DNA from 3 places in the Actinoplanes subglobosus genome. Region 3 is predicted to be linked to each of the others. Evidence: riboswitches for the same ligand, from Rfam matches in the RefSeq annotation. Region 3 holds a riboswitch; each other region holds the start of a gene.
The links. A riboswitch is a leader RNA that binds a small molecule or an ion and turns the genes downstream of it on or off. The one in region 3 is predicted to bind cobalamin.
Positions count from the first base shown of each region.

Region 1: linked by a shared signal. The riboswitch ahead of cobN (cobaltochelatase subunit CobN) and the one ahead of ACFO0C_RS47275 (ribonucleoside-diphosphate reductase subunit alpha) in region 3 are both predicted to bind cobalamin.
Region 2: linked by a shared signal. The riboswitch ahead of ACFO0C_RS26045 (CbtB domain-containing protein) and the one ahead of ACFO0C_RS47275 (ribonucleoside-diphosphate reductase subunit alpha) in region 3 are both predicted to bind cobalamin.

Region 1 is NZ_JBHSBL010000038.1:9,574-12,747, forward strand. It holds gene cobN (cobaltochelatase subunit CobN) at 1-2,020, opposite strand, end outside; cobalamin riboswitch at 2,055-2,181, opposite strand; gene ACFO0C_RS46870 (precorrin-3B synthase) at 2,286-3,174, shown strand, end outside.
Region 2 is NZ_JBHSBL010000019.1:141,366-144,539, forward strand. It holds gene ACFO0C_RS26030 (GNAT family N-acetyltransferase) at 1-304, opposite strand, end outside; gene ACFO0C_RS26035 (histidine phosphatase family protein) at 414-965, opposite strand; gene ACFO0C_RS26040 (CbtA family protein) at 962-1,708, opposite strand; gene ACFO0C_RS26045 (CbtB domain-containing protein) at 1,699-1,893, opposite strand; adenosylcobalamin (AdoCbl) riboswitch at 1,902-2,055, opposite strand; gene ACFO0C_RS26050 (S8 family serine peptidase) at 2,137-3,174, shown strand, end outside.
Region 3 is NZ_JBHSBL010000041.1:40,196-43,369, reverse strand. It holds gene ACFO0C_RS47285 (NAD(P)-dependent alcohol dehydrogenase) at 1-489, opposite strand, end outside; gene ACFO0C_RS47280 (DUF4334 domain-containing protein) at 494-961, opposite strand; cobalamin riboswitch at 1,041-1,253, shown strand; gene ACFO0C_RS47275 (ribonucleoside-diphosphate reductase subunit alpha) at 1,364-3,174, shown strand, end outside.

The sequences.
Region 1 (3,174 bases), on a different contig from region 3:
TCTGCCGTGCCCGCAGCATCGCCAGCACCAGGTTGATCCGGGCCTCGCCGGTCGGCGCCGCACCGAGCACGTGCAGCCCGTCGCGGATCTGCACGTCCTTGACCTCACACAGCCATCCGTCGATGTGCATGATGAAGTCGTCGAACTCCTCGTCGTCGGGCCGGTTGGCCTGACCGAGGTCGTGGTCCATCTTTGCGGCCTGGATCAGCGTCCAGATCTGCGCGCGGATCGCCGGCAGCTTGGCCGGGTCGAGGGCGGCGATGTTGGCGTGCTCGTCGAGCAGCTGCTCCAGCCGGGCGATGTCGCCGTAGGACTCGGCGCGGGCCATCGGCGGGATCAGGTGGTCGACCAGGGTGGCGTGCGCCCGGCGCTTGGCCTGGGTGCCCTCGCCCGGGTCGTTGACCAGGAACGGGTAGATCAGCGGCAGGTCGCCGAGGGCCGCGTCGGTGCCGTCCGAAGCGGACATGCCGACGTTCTTCCCCGGCAGCCACTCCAGGTTGCCGTGCTTGCCGACGTGCACGACGGCGTGCGCGCCGAACTCGTCGGCCAGCCACCGGTACGCCGCCAGGTAATGATGCGACGGCGGGAGGTCGGGGTCGTGGTAGATGGCGACCGGGTTGGCCCCGAACCCGCGCGGCGGCTGCACCATGACCACGATGTTCTCGTCGCGGAGGGCGGCCAGCACGATGTCGCCGCCGTCGGTGTAGAGCTCACCCGGCGGCGGGCCCCAGTGCCGCTCGACACTCTCCCGGAAGTCGTCCGGCAGCGTCACGAACCAGGACTCGTACGCCACACCGGAGATCCGGACCTTGTTTTCGGAGAGCTGCTCCTCGGTGAGCCAGTCGGGATCCTGGCCACCGGCCGCGATCAGCGTGTGGATGAGACCGTCGCCGTCATAGGTCCCGAAGTCGCCGATCCGGTAACCCCGCTCCGCGAGCGCGGCGAGCAGGGCGACCGTCGAGGCCGGGGTGTCCAGACCGACGGCGTTGCCGATCCGCGAGTGCTTCGTCGGGTAGGCCGACAGCATCAGCGCGATCCGCCGGTCGGCCGGCGGCACATGCCGCAGCCGGGCGTGCGCCACAGCGATCCCGGCCACCCGCAGCGCCCGCTCCGGGTCGGCCACGTAGACCGACAGCCCGTCCTCGTCGATCTCCTTGAAGGAGAACGGGACCGTGATGATCCGCCCGTCGAACTCGGGGATCGCCACCTGCGTCGCCGCGTCCAGCGGGGACAGACCGTCGTCGCTGGCCTCCCAGGCCGCGCGCGAACTGGTCAGGCACAGGCCCTGCAGGATCGGCACGTCCAGGTCGGCGAGGACACCGACATCCCACGCCTCGTCGTCGCCACCCGCGCTCGCCGTCGCCGGGCGGGTGCCGCCGGCGGCCAGAACCGTCACCACCAGCGCGTCAGCCTTGCGCAGCTCGGCCAACAGCTCCGGCGGGGCGGTCCGCAGCGAGGCCGTGAAGATCGGCAGCGCCCGGCCGCCCCGGGCCTCGATCGCCTGGCACAGCGCCTCGACGAACGCGGTGTTGCCGGCCATGTGGTGGGCCCGGTAGTAGAGCACCGCGACCGTCTCCCGGCCGCCCTCGGACGCCTCGCGTGGCAGGAGCCCCCACTGTGGGGTCTCGACCGCCGGAGCGAACCCGTTGCCGGTCAGCAGCACCGTGTCGGAGAGGAAGTCGTGCAGTGCCGCGAGATTGTCGGCACCGCCCTGCGCCAGGTAGGTGTGCGCGTCCGCGGCGACACCGGCGGGCACGGTGGACAGCTTCATCAACTCGGCGTCGGGCGCCTGCTCACCGCCGAGGACGACGACCGGCAGACCGCTCGCGAGCAGCGCGTCGAGGCCCTCCTCCCAGGCCCGGCGGCCACCGAGGATACGCACCACCACGAGGTCGGCCCCGTCGAGCAGGGCGGGCAGGTCGTCGACGGCGGTGCGGGCCGGGTTGGCCGGGCGCCAGGCCGAGCCGCTGGCCCGGGCGCTGAGCAGGTCGGTGTCGGACGTCGACAGCAGCAGGAACACAGCGCACTCCCCCTCGGGGTCCGCGCCCCGGGTAGACGGACATCACGGCGACCGGAGTTCCTGGCTCCCAGAGAAATGCCCTGGTGACAGTGGCGGGACCGCGCCGGACTCGCACCGGCTTCCTCCGCGGCGTCGCCGCTCGTTGGCCCCTAACCTTTCCGAACCCCGGTGTCCCGCGTCAAGGCGGAACGGCCGCTGTGACGCTCCCGACCCACCGCACGACGGAGGTGAATTCCTGTCGGGGGTCGGCCGTAGTATCCGGGCCATGACTCCCCGTTCGTCGGACACCGACGCCTGTCCCGGCGCGCTGCGGCTGCATGCCGCGGCCGACGGCATGCTGGCGCGGGTCCGGCTGCCAGGGGGCATGCTGTCCGGTGCTCAGCTGCGCTCGCTGCGCGAGCTGGCCGAGGAGTTCGGCGACGGCTGCCTGGAGCTGACCTCCCGGGCCAATCTCCAGCTCAGAGCATTGAGACCAGGCGATGCGCCGGCGTTGGCGGCCCGGTTGCGGTCGGCGGGCCTGCTGCCTTCCCCGACCCACGATAATGTACGGAACATTGCGGCCCCGCCTCTTCCAGGATCGCTTCTCCGCGCTCTCGTAGGACGGCTCGACCTCGCGATCCAGGCTGACGCCACCCTGGCCGCGCTGCCCGGTAAGTTCCTCTTCGCCATCGGCCAGGTCCCGCTCGCCTCCGACGTGGCCGCGGTCCCGGTGCCGCCGTCCACAGTCGTCCCGTGCCCACCCGCCGCTTCCGCCGTCGACGGACCGTTCGTGATCAGGCTCGGCGGGCATGACACCGGGCTGCGTGCCGGCTACGACGACGTCGTGCCCACGATGGTCGCCGCCGCCCACGCGTTCCTGGCCGAGCGGGCCGAGCAGCGCTCCGGCAGCGCTGCGGCGTGGCGGTTGCGCGAGCTCATCGACGGCCCCGCTCGCATCACGGCCCGGCTGGCCGCCACACTCGGCGTGCCGCCCGACCCGGTGACCGTCACGCCCGGCGTGACGATCGTGCCCGTGGATGTCGCGGTGCCCGTCGAGGCGCCGGAGCCCGGTGACCTGATCGGGGTGCTGCCACAGGAGGACGGGCTCGCCGCGGTCGCCGCGCTGGTGCCGTTGGGGCGCCTCGATGGCGTGCCGATGAGGGTCTTGGAGGCCG
Region 2 (3,174 bases), on a different contig from region 3:
GGGCTTCGGCGATGAGGTGGGTCAGCAGGGCTGCGGCGACGCCTCGGCGTTGGGCGGTGGCGGCGGTGCGCATGGATTTGATCTCGGCGCTGGTGGGGTCGAGGTGTTTGAGGGCGCCGCAGCCGAGGAGGTGGTCGCCGTCGTGGGCGGTCCAGAGGGTGATGTCGGGGGCGCGGAGGCTGTCGAGGTCGAGGGCGTGTTTGCTTTCGGGTGGGGTGATGGCGCGCATCTGGTCGACGTGTTCCTGGAGGAGGGCGGCGATGGCGGGGCCGGTGAGGTCGTCGACGGTGATGTGGTAGTTCACGGTCGGTGATTTTACGGAGTGGCGGGCGCTGATCGCGGCGGCGGTGGCGCTGGTGGTGCGGCATTCGCCGGAGGGGCTCGGCTGGGTCGCGTATGGCGGGTCCGGTTGGTCAGAGGTGCAGGGTCCAGCCGTGGTGGTGGGTGAGGCGGGTGACGGTGAGGGGGGCTACGGCGAGGCTGCGTGTGCTGGGTGGCAGGCCGAGGGCGGCGGCGATGAGCAGGCGGATGACCAGGGGGTGGGCGATGGCCGTACGTCTGCTGGTGGTGTTTTGTGCGAGCCAGGCGGTGAGTCGGGTGGTGGCGGTGGTGAGGGATTCGCCGCCGTGGGGTGTTGCGGTGGGGTCGGTGAGGAATTGGTGGAGGCCGGCGGGGTCGATCTGGTCGAGGGTGTTGCCGGTCCAGGTGCCGTAGTCGGGTTCGGCGAGGGCTGGTTCGGTGGTGGTGGCGGGTGCGCCGAGGAGGGTGGCGGTCTGCTGGGCGGCGTGGGTGGGGGCGATCAGCCAGGGCTGGTCGTCGGGGAAGTGGCGTGGCAGCAGTGCGGGTGAGTTCTTGAGGGCGACGGTGGCGTGGTGGCCGGCTTCGTCGAGGTGCGGGTCGCCGCCGAACACGGCCCGGCGTAGTGCGGGGGTGTGTCCGGCGGCGATCAGGCGTAGTGCGTTCACGCGGTGGTGATGGGCTCCGCGGTGGCCTGCTTGCGGGTGGTGCTGTGGGTGAGCAGGGCGGCGAAGGTGATGCCGAGGGCGGTCCAGAGGATGGTCTGGGTGCCCAGTGACGAGATCCGGAAGTCCCAGAGGAGGGTGGCTGGGAAGTCGTCGGGGACTTCGTGGAAGGTGGGCAGCAGCGTGTAGGCGATGCCGACGACGGTGAGGAAGGCGGCGGTGCCTGCGGCGGCTTGGCGCCAGGGGTGGGTTTGGGTGCGGGAGGCGAGCACGGCGGCCCAGACGGCGACCAGTCCGAGGACGAGGACGGCGAGGTAGGCGGCGGTGCGTTGGTTGATGGTGTCGGGGTTGCCGACGGCGGGTGGGTTGGGTGGGTATTTGAGGTAGGGGACCAGGACGATGCCGGTGAGGGCGGCGGCGGCCAGGCCGAGGGCGGCGTGGGTGTCGCTGCCGGTGCGCAGGCGTCGTCGTAGGAGGGTGTAGGCGGTGGCGAGGATGCCGCCGAGGGCGACGCCGTAGAGGCTGGTGGCCAGCAGGAGGCCGGCGGTGCTCTGGATGTCGCGGTCGACGAGTGGTTGTTCGCCGGTGTCGCCGGTGGGGGCGGCTGCTTCTTCGATGGCGATGGCCGCGTTGATGTGCGGTTCGCCGGCGAGGTAGGCGAAGCCTCCGGCGAGCAGGCCGGCGATGAGGCCGGCGAGCAGGCCGCGGAGCAGGAGCTGGATGTAGCCGGGTTGGGTCAGTGGCACGGGACACCGAGCAGGTGGCGGCCGTCGTGCATGAGTTCGTGCAGGTACATGCCGCTCTGGGAGAGGGCGCCCTGGTCGAAGGCGACGAGGTAGGCCAGCAGGAGCATCAGGCCGGTGAAGCCGGCTGCGGTGGCGAGGAGTTTGCCGGAGACCGCGGGGGTGGTGATGGTCTGTGCCTTGGACATGGCGGAGTCAACCTCCTACGGGATGACGCGTCCCGATCGATGGGGCCTGCGGCACGTGAGCGTCCTGACTCACCGGCCCCCTGGCTGGGGGCCCGTTTACAGTGGCGCGACCGCACCGGACTCTCACCGGTTTCCCTCACACACCGCAGATTGGCTGTTCTCAACCTAATGGCCGGGGTGCCGCCGGCACAACCGGGCACCGGTAGCATCCACGCCGGTCACTGTGGTGCGGGGGTGTGTGCGGTGCGGTTGGTGGCGGCGGTCGTGGTGGGTGTGTGTGCCGGTGTGGTGGTGCCGGCCGGGCCGGTTGCGGCGGCGCCGTGTCTGGGTGCGGGGTCGGTGGTGGCGGGGGTGCCGGCGGAGTTGCGGGCGTATGCGCCGGCGCGTCTGGCGGGTCTGGCGACCGGTGCCGGGGTGCGGGTGGCGGTGGTCGACTCCGGGGTGGATGTGCGTAATGCGCAGTTGAAGGGGCAGGTCGCGGCGGGGCGGGATCTGTTGCACGGTGCTCCGGACGGGCGGCGTGACTGTGTGGGGCATGGGACGGCGGTGGCGGGGATCATCGCGGGGCTGCCGGATGTGAGTACCGGGGTGCAGGGTTTGGCGCCGGGGGTGACGATTGTTCCGGTGCGGGTGACCGAGGACACCGACAGCAGGGGGCAGCAGGAGATCGCGCGGTCGCGGTCGAGTGCGGATGCGTTCGCGTCGGCGATCCGGTGGGCGGCGGGTCCGGCGGATGCTGACGTGATCAACATCTCGCTGGTGATGCCGTTGGAGGATCCGGCGGTGCGGGATGCGGTCGCTGAGGCGGTGCGGTCGGATGTGGTGGTGGTCGCGGCGGCCGGTAATGGTGGTGCGGAGGCGGGGGTGGCGTATCCGGCGGCTTATCCGGGGGTGATCGGGGTGGCCGCGGTGGGGGCGGACGGGTTGCTGGCCGGTTATTCGCAGCCGGGTGCGCATGTGGACATTGCGGCGTTCGGTGATCAGGTGACGGTGTTGTCGCCGGTGCGGGGGCATCGGTCGGTGCAGGGGACGAGTTTTGCGGCGCCGTTCGTGTCGGCGACGGTGGCGTTGTTGCGGGAGCGGTTTCCGGGGGAGAGTGCGCGGGAGATCACGGGCCGGTTGTTGCGGTCGGTGGATCCGGCGCCGGGTGGGCCGCGGAGTGTGGCGTACGGGGTGGGGCTGTTGAATCCGTATCGGGCGTTGTCGGAGGAGGCGGGTCCGGTGGTGGCGGCGGTGCCGGCCGGGTCGCCGGTGCCGGTGGTGGTGGCGTCGCGGGGTCCG
Region 3 (3,174 bases):
CGCGGCTACCGTGGGTGACAGGGTGCTAGGTACCCGTACCACATTGGTCTGATGGGCGAGCAGATGGGTCGCAAAGCTGGACTGGCCGAAGAAGTTGCCGAAGACCTTGTCTTCGCCGCTGCTCAGCGGCGTGCTGCCGTCGGCGCGGGTGCCGCGCATGTTGAGATCGCTGAGCAGGCAGTAGGCCGGATGCCCGCCGCGGCACAGTTCACACAGACCGCAGCTGCGGTAACTGACCGCGACCGTGTCGCCGACGGTGACCGTGGTGACCGCGTCGCCGACGGCCTCGACGACGCCGGCGCCCTCGTGGCCGAAGACCATCGGGGAGATCCGGGCCGGCCAGCGGCGCCGCATGCTGAGGTCGGTGTGGCAGATGCCGGCCGCGGTGACCCGGATCAGCACCTCGTCGGTGCGCGGCGGTTCGAGGTCGAGGTCGCGGAGGGTGAACGGTCCGCCGGCCGTTTCGACGAGCGCTGCCCGGATGCGCACCGGCTCACTCTCTCTCGAGGACGAAGTAGTAGTGCCGGCCGTCGTCGAGGACGCCCTTGCCGTTCATGACGCCGAGCAGGGTGTCGTCGTCGACGCGTTTGAAGTGGTCGAGGACCGGCTGGCCGTCGTAGACCATGGTCGCGGTCGTCTCGCCGCGGAACTCGACGGCGTAGAGGGCGGCGCCGCCCTTGGCCCGTTCGACGTCGTCGAACAGGTTGCCGTCGTCGTCGCGGCAGACGAGCGGGGCGACGTCGGTACGGGAGGTGAAGCGTTTGCCGTGCCAGCGGATCTTCGGCAGGTAGCCCTCGAAGCGGTGGCCGCTGACGAACTCGCTGCCCCGCCAGGAGCCGAGGATCTCGTCGGGCCCAGTTGTCGGCAGTGCGGCCCAGAGATCGTCGAGCTCGTCGATCGTGGTCTTCCCGGCGTCGGCGCGGATGTCGGCGATACGGCGGCGAGCGGTTGCGGCGTCCATGTCCCACCCCTCTTATTGACGTTCCGCCAATATAAGCGACACGCCATGTGGTGTCGACGGTCGCCGAGTGTGGCCATATATAGTGCCTCTCGCAGCTGGTTCGGGCAGGTCGCACAGACCTGCCCGAGGCAACAGGGAACCCGGTGCAAAACCGGGACTGCCCCGCAGCGGTGAGTGGGAACGACCGCCGTCATCAAGCACTGGGCCTCGCGAGAGGCCTGGGAAGCGACGGCCAGTAGGGATGAGCTGGACGCCCACGAGTCCGAAGACCTGCCAGCGCGCCGCACGTCACCGTGGCGTGCGGCGGTCGAAGGCCGCGTGGGACGGCTGACGCCGAAGCGTCCCCGCATGCCCGGGGACCGATGGTGTCCGCCCCCACGCGCCCGCTCGCGAGGAGAGGGCATGACACTCACGCCGCAGAAGACGGCGGTGCCGGAGCAGCGACGGCACGTGATGCAGGTGCGCAAACGCAACGGCGACCTGGAGACGGTCGACGTCAACAAGATCGTCAAGGCGGTCGAGTTGTGGGTCACCGACCTCGACGAGGTCGATCCGCTGCGCGTCGCGACGAGGACCATCAGCGGCCTGTACGACGGCGCGACCACCGCCGAGCTGGACAAACTCTCGATCCAGACGGCCGCGGAGCTGATCGGTGAGGAGCCGCAGTACTCGAAGCTGGCGGCGCGGCTGCTGGCCGCCTACGTCGACAAGGAGGTCCGCGGCCACGGTGTCGCGAGCTTCAGCCAGTCGATCCGTCACGCGCACGGTCTCGGCCTGATCGGTGACGGGACGGCCGCGTTCGTGGCCCGCAACGCCCGCAAGCTCGACGACGCCGTGGACGTCACCGGTGACCTGCGGTTCGAGTACTTCGGGCTGCGCACCGTCGCCGACCGGTACCTGTTGCGCCACCCGACGTCGCGGCTGGTCGTCGAGACACCGCAGTACTGGCTGCTGCGTGTCGCGTGCGGCCTGTCGACGGACGCCCGCGAGGCGATCGGCTTCTACCGGCTGATGTCGTCACTGGCCTATCTGCCCAGCTCACCGACACTCTTCAATTCGGGCACCCGGCACACGCAGATGTCGTCGTGCTTCCTCGTCGACTCGCCCAGGGACGAGCTGGACTCCATTTACGAGCGTTATCACCAGGTCGCGAAACTGTCGAAGTTCTCCGGCGGCATCGGCATCGCATGGTCGCGGATCCGTGGCCGCGGCGCGCTGATTCGCGGCACGAACGGCCGGTCGAACGGCATCGTCCCGTTCCTGAAGACCCTCGACGCCGGGGTGGCCGCGGTCAATCAGGGCGGCCGTCGCAAGGGCGCCGCGTGCGTCTATCTGGAGCCGTGGCATCCGGACGTCGAGGAATTCCTGGAACTGCGGGACAACACCGGTGAGGAATCACGCCGGACCCACAATCTCAACCTGGCGAACTGGATTCCGGACGAGTTCATGCGCCGGGTCGAAGCCGATGAGGACTGGTCGCTGATCGACCCGTCCGACGCCCCTGAGCTGCCGGATCTGTTCGGTGACGCCTTCACCGAGGCCTACCGGGCGGCGGAGAAGAAGGCGGTCAAAACCGTCAAGGCCCGGGATCTGTACGGGCGGATGATGCGCACGCTCGCCCAGACCGGCAACGGCTGGATGACGTTCAAGGACCGCTCGAACGCGCTGTCGAACCAGACCGGCGAACCGGGCAACGCCATTCACCTGTCGAATCTGTGCACCGAGATCCTCGAAGTGAACAACGACGAGGAGACGGCGGTGTGCAACCTCGGGTCGATCAACCTCGGCGCGCACGTCACCGCCGACGGCGTCGACTGGGAGCGACTGCGCGCGACGGTGCGGACGGCAGTGGTCCATCTGGACCGGGTCATCGACATCAACTACTACCCGTCGGCGCAGGCGGCGGCCTCGAATCCGCGCTGGCGACCGGTCGGGCTCGGACTGATGGGATTGCAGGACGCGTTCTTCACCCTGCGGCTCCCGTTCGACTCCGACGAGGCCCGTTCCCTTTCCACGCGGGTGCAGGAGGAGATCTTCCTGACCGCGCTGGAGACGTCGGCCGGGCTCGCCGCCGTTTCCGGGCCGCATCCGGCCTATTCCGAGACCCGCGCGGCGAAGGGTCACCTGCACCCGGATCTGTGGGGCGCGTCGCTGACCCAGACCGCGCGTTGGGAAGCGCTCCGCTCGACCGTCGCCGAGCACGGGCTGCGCAA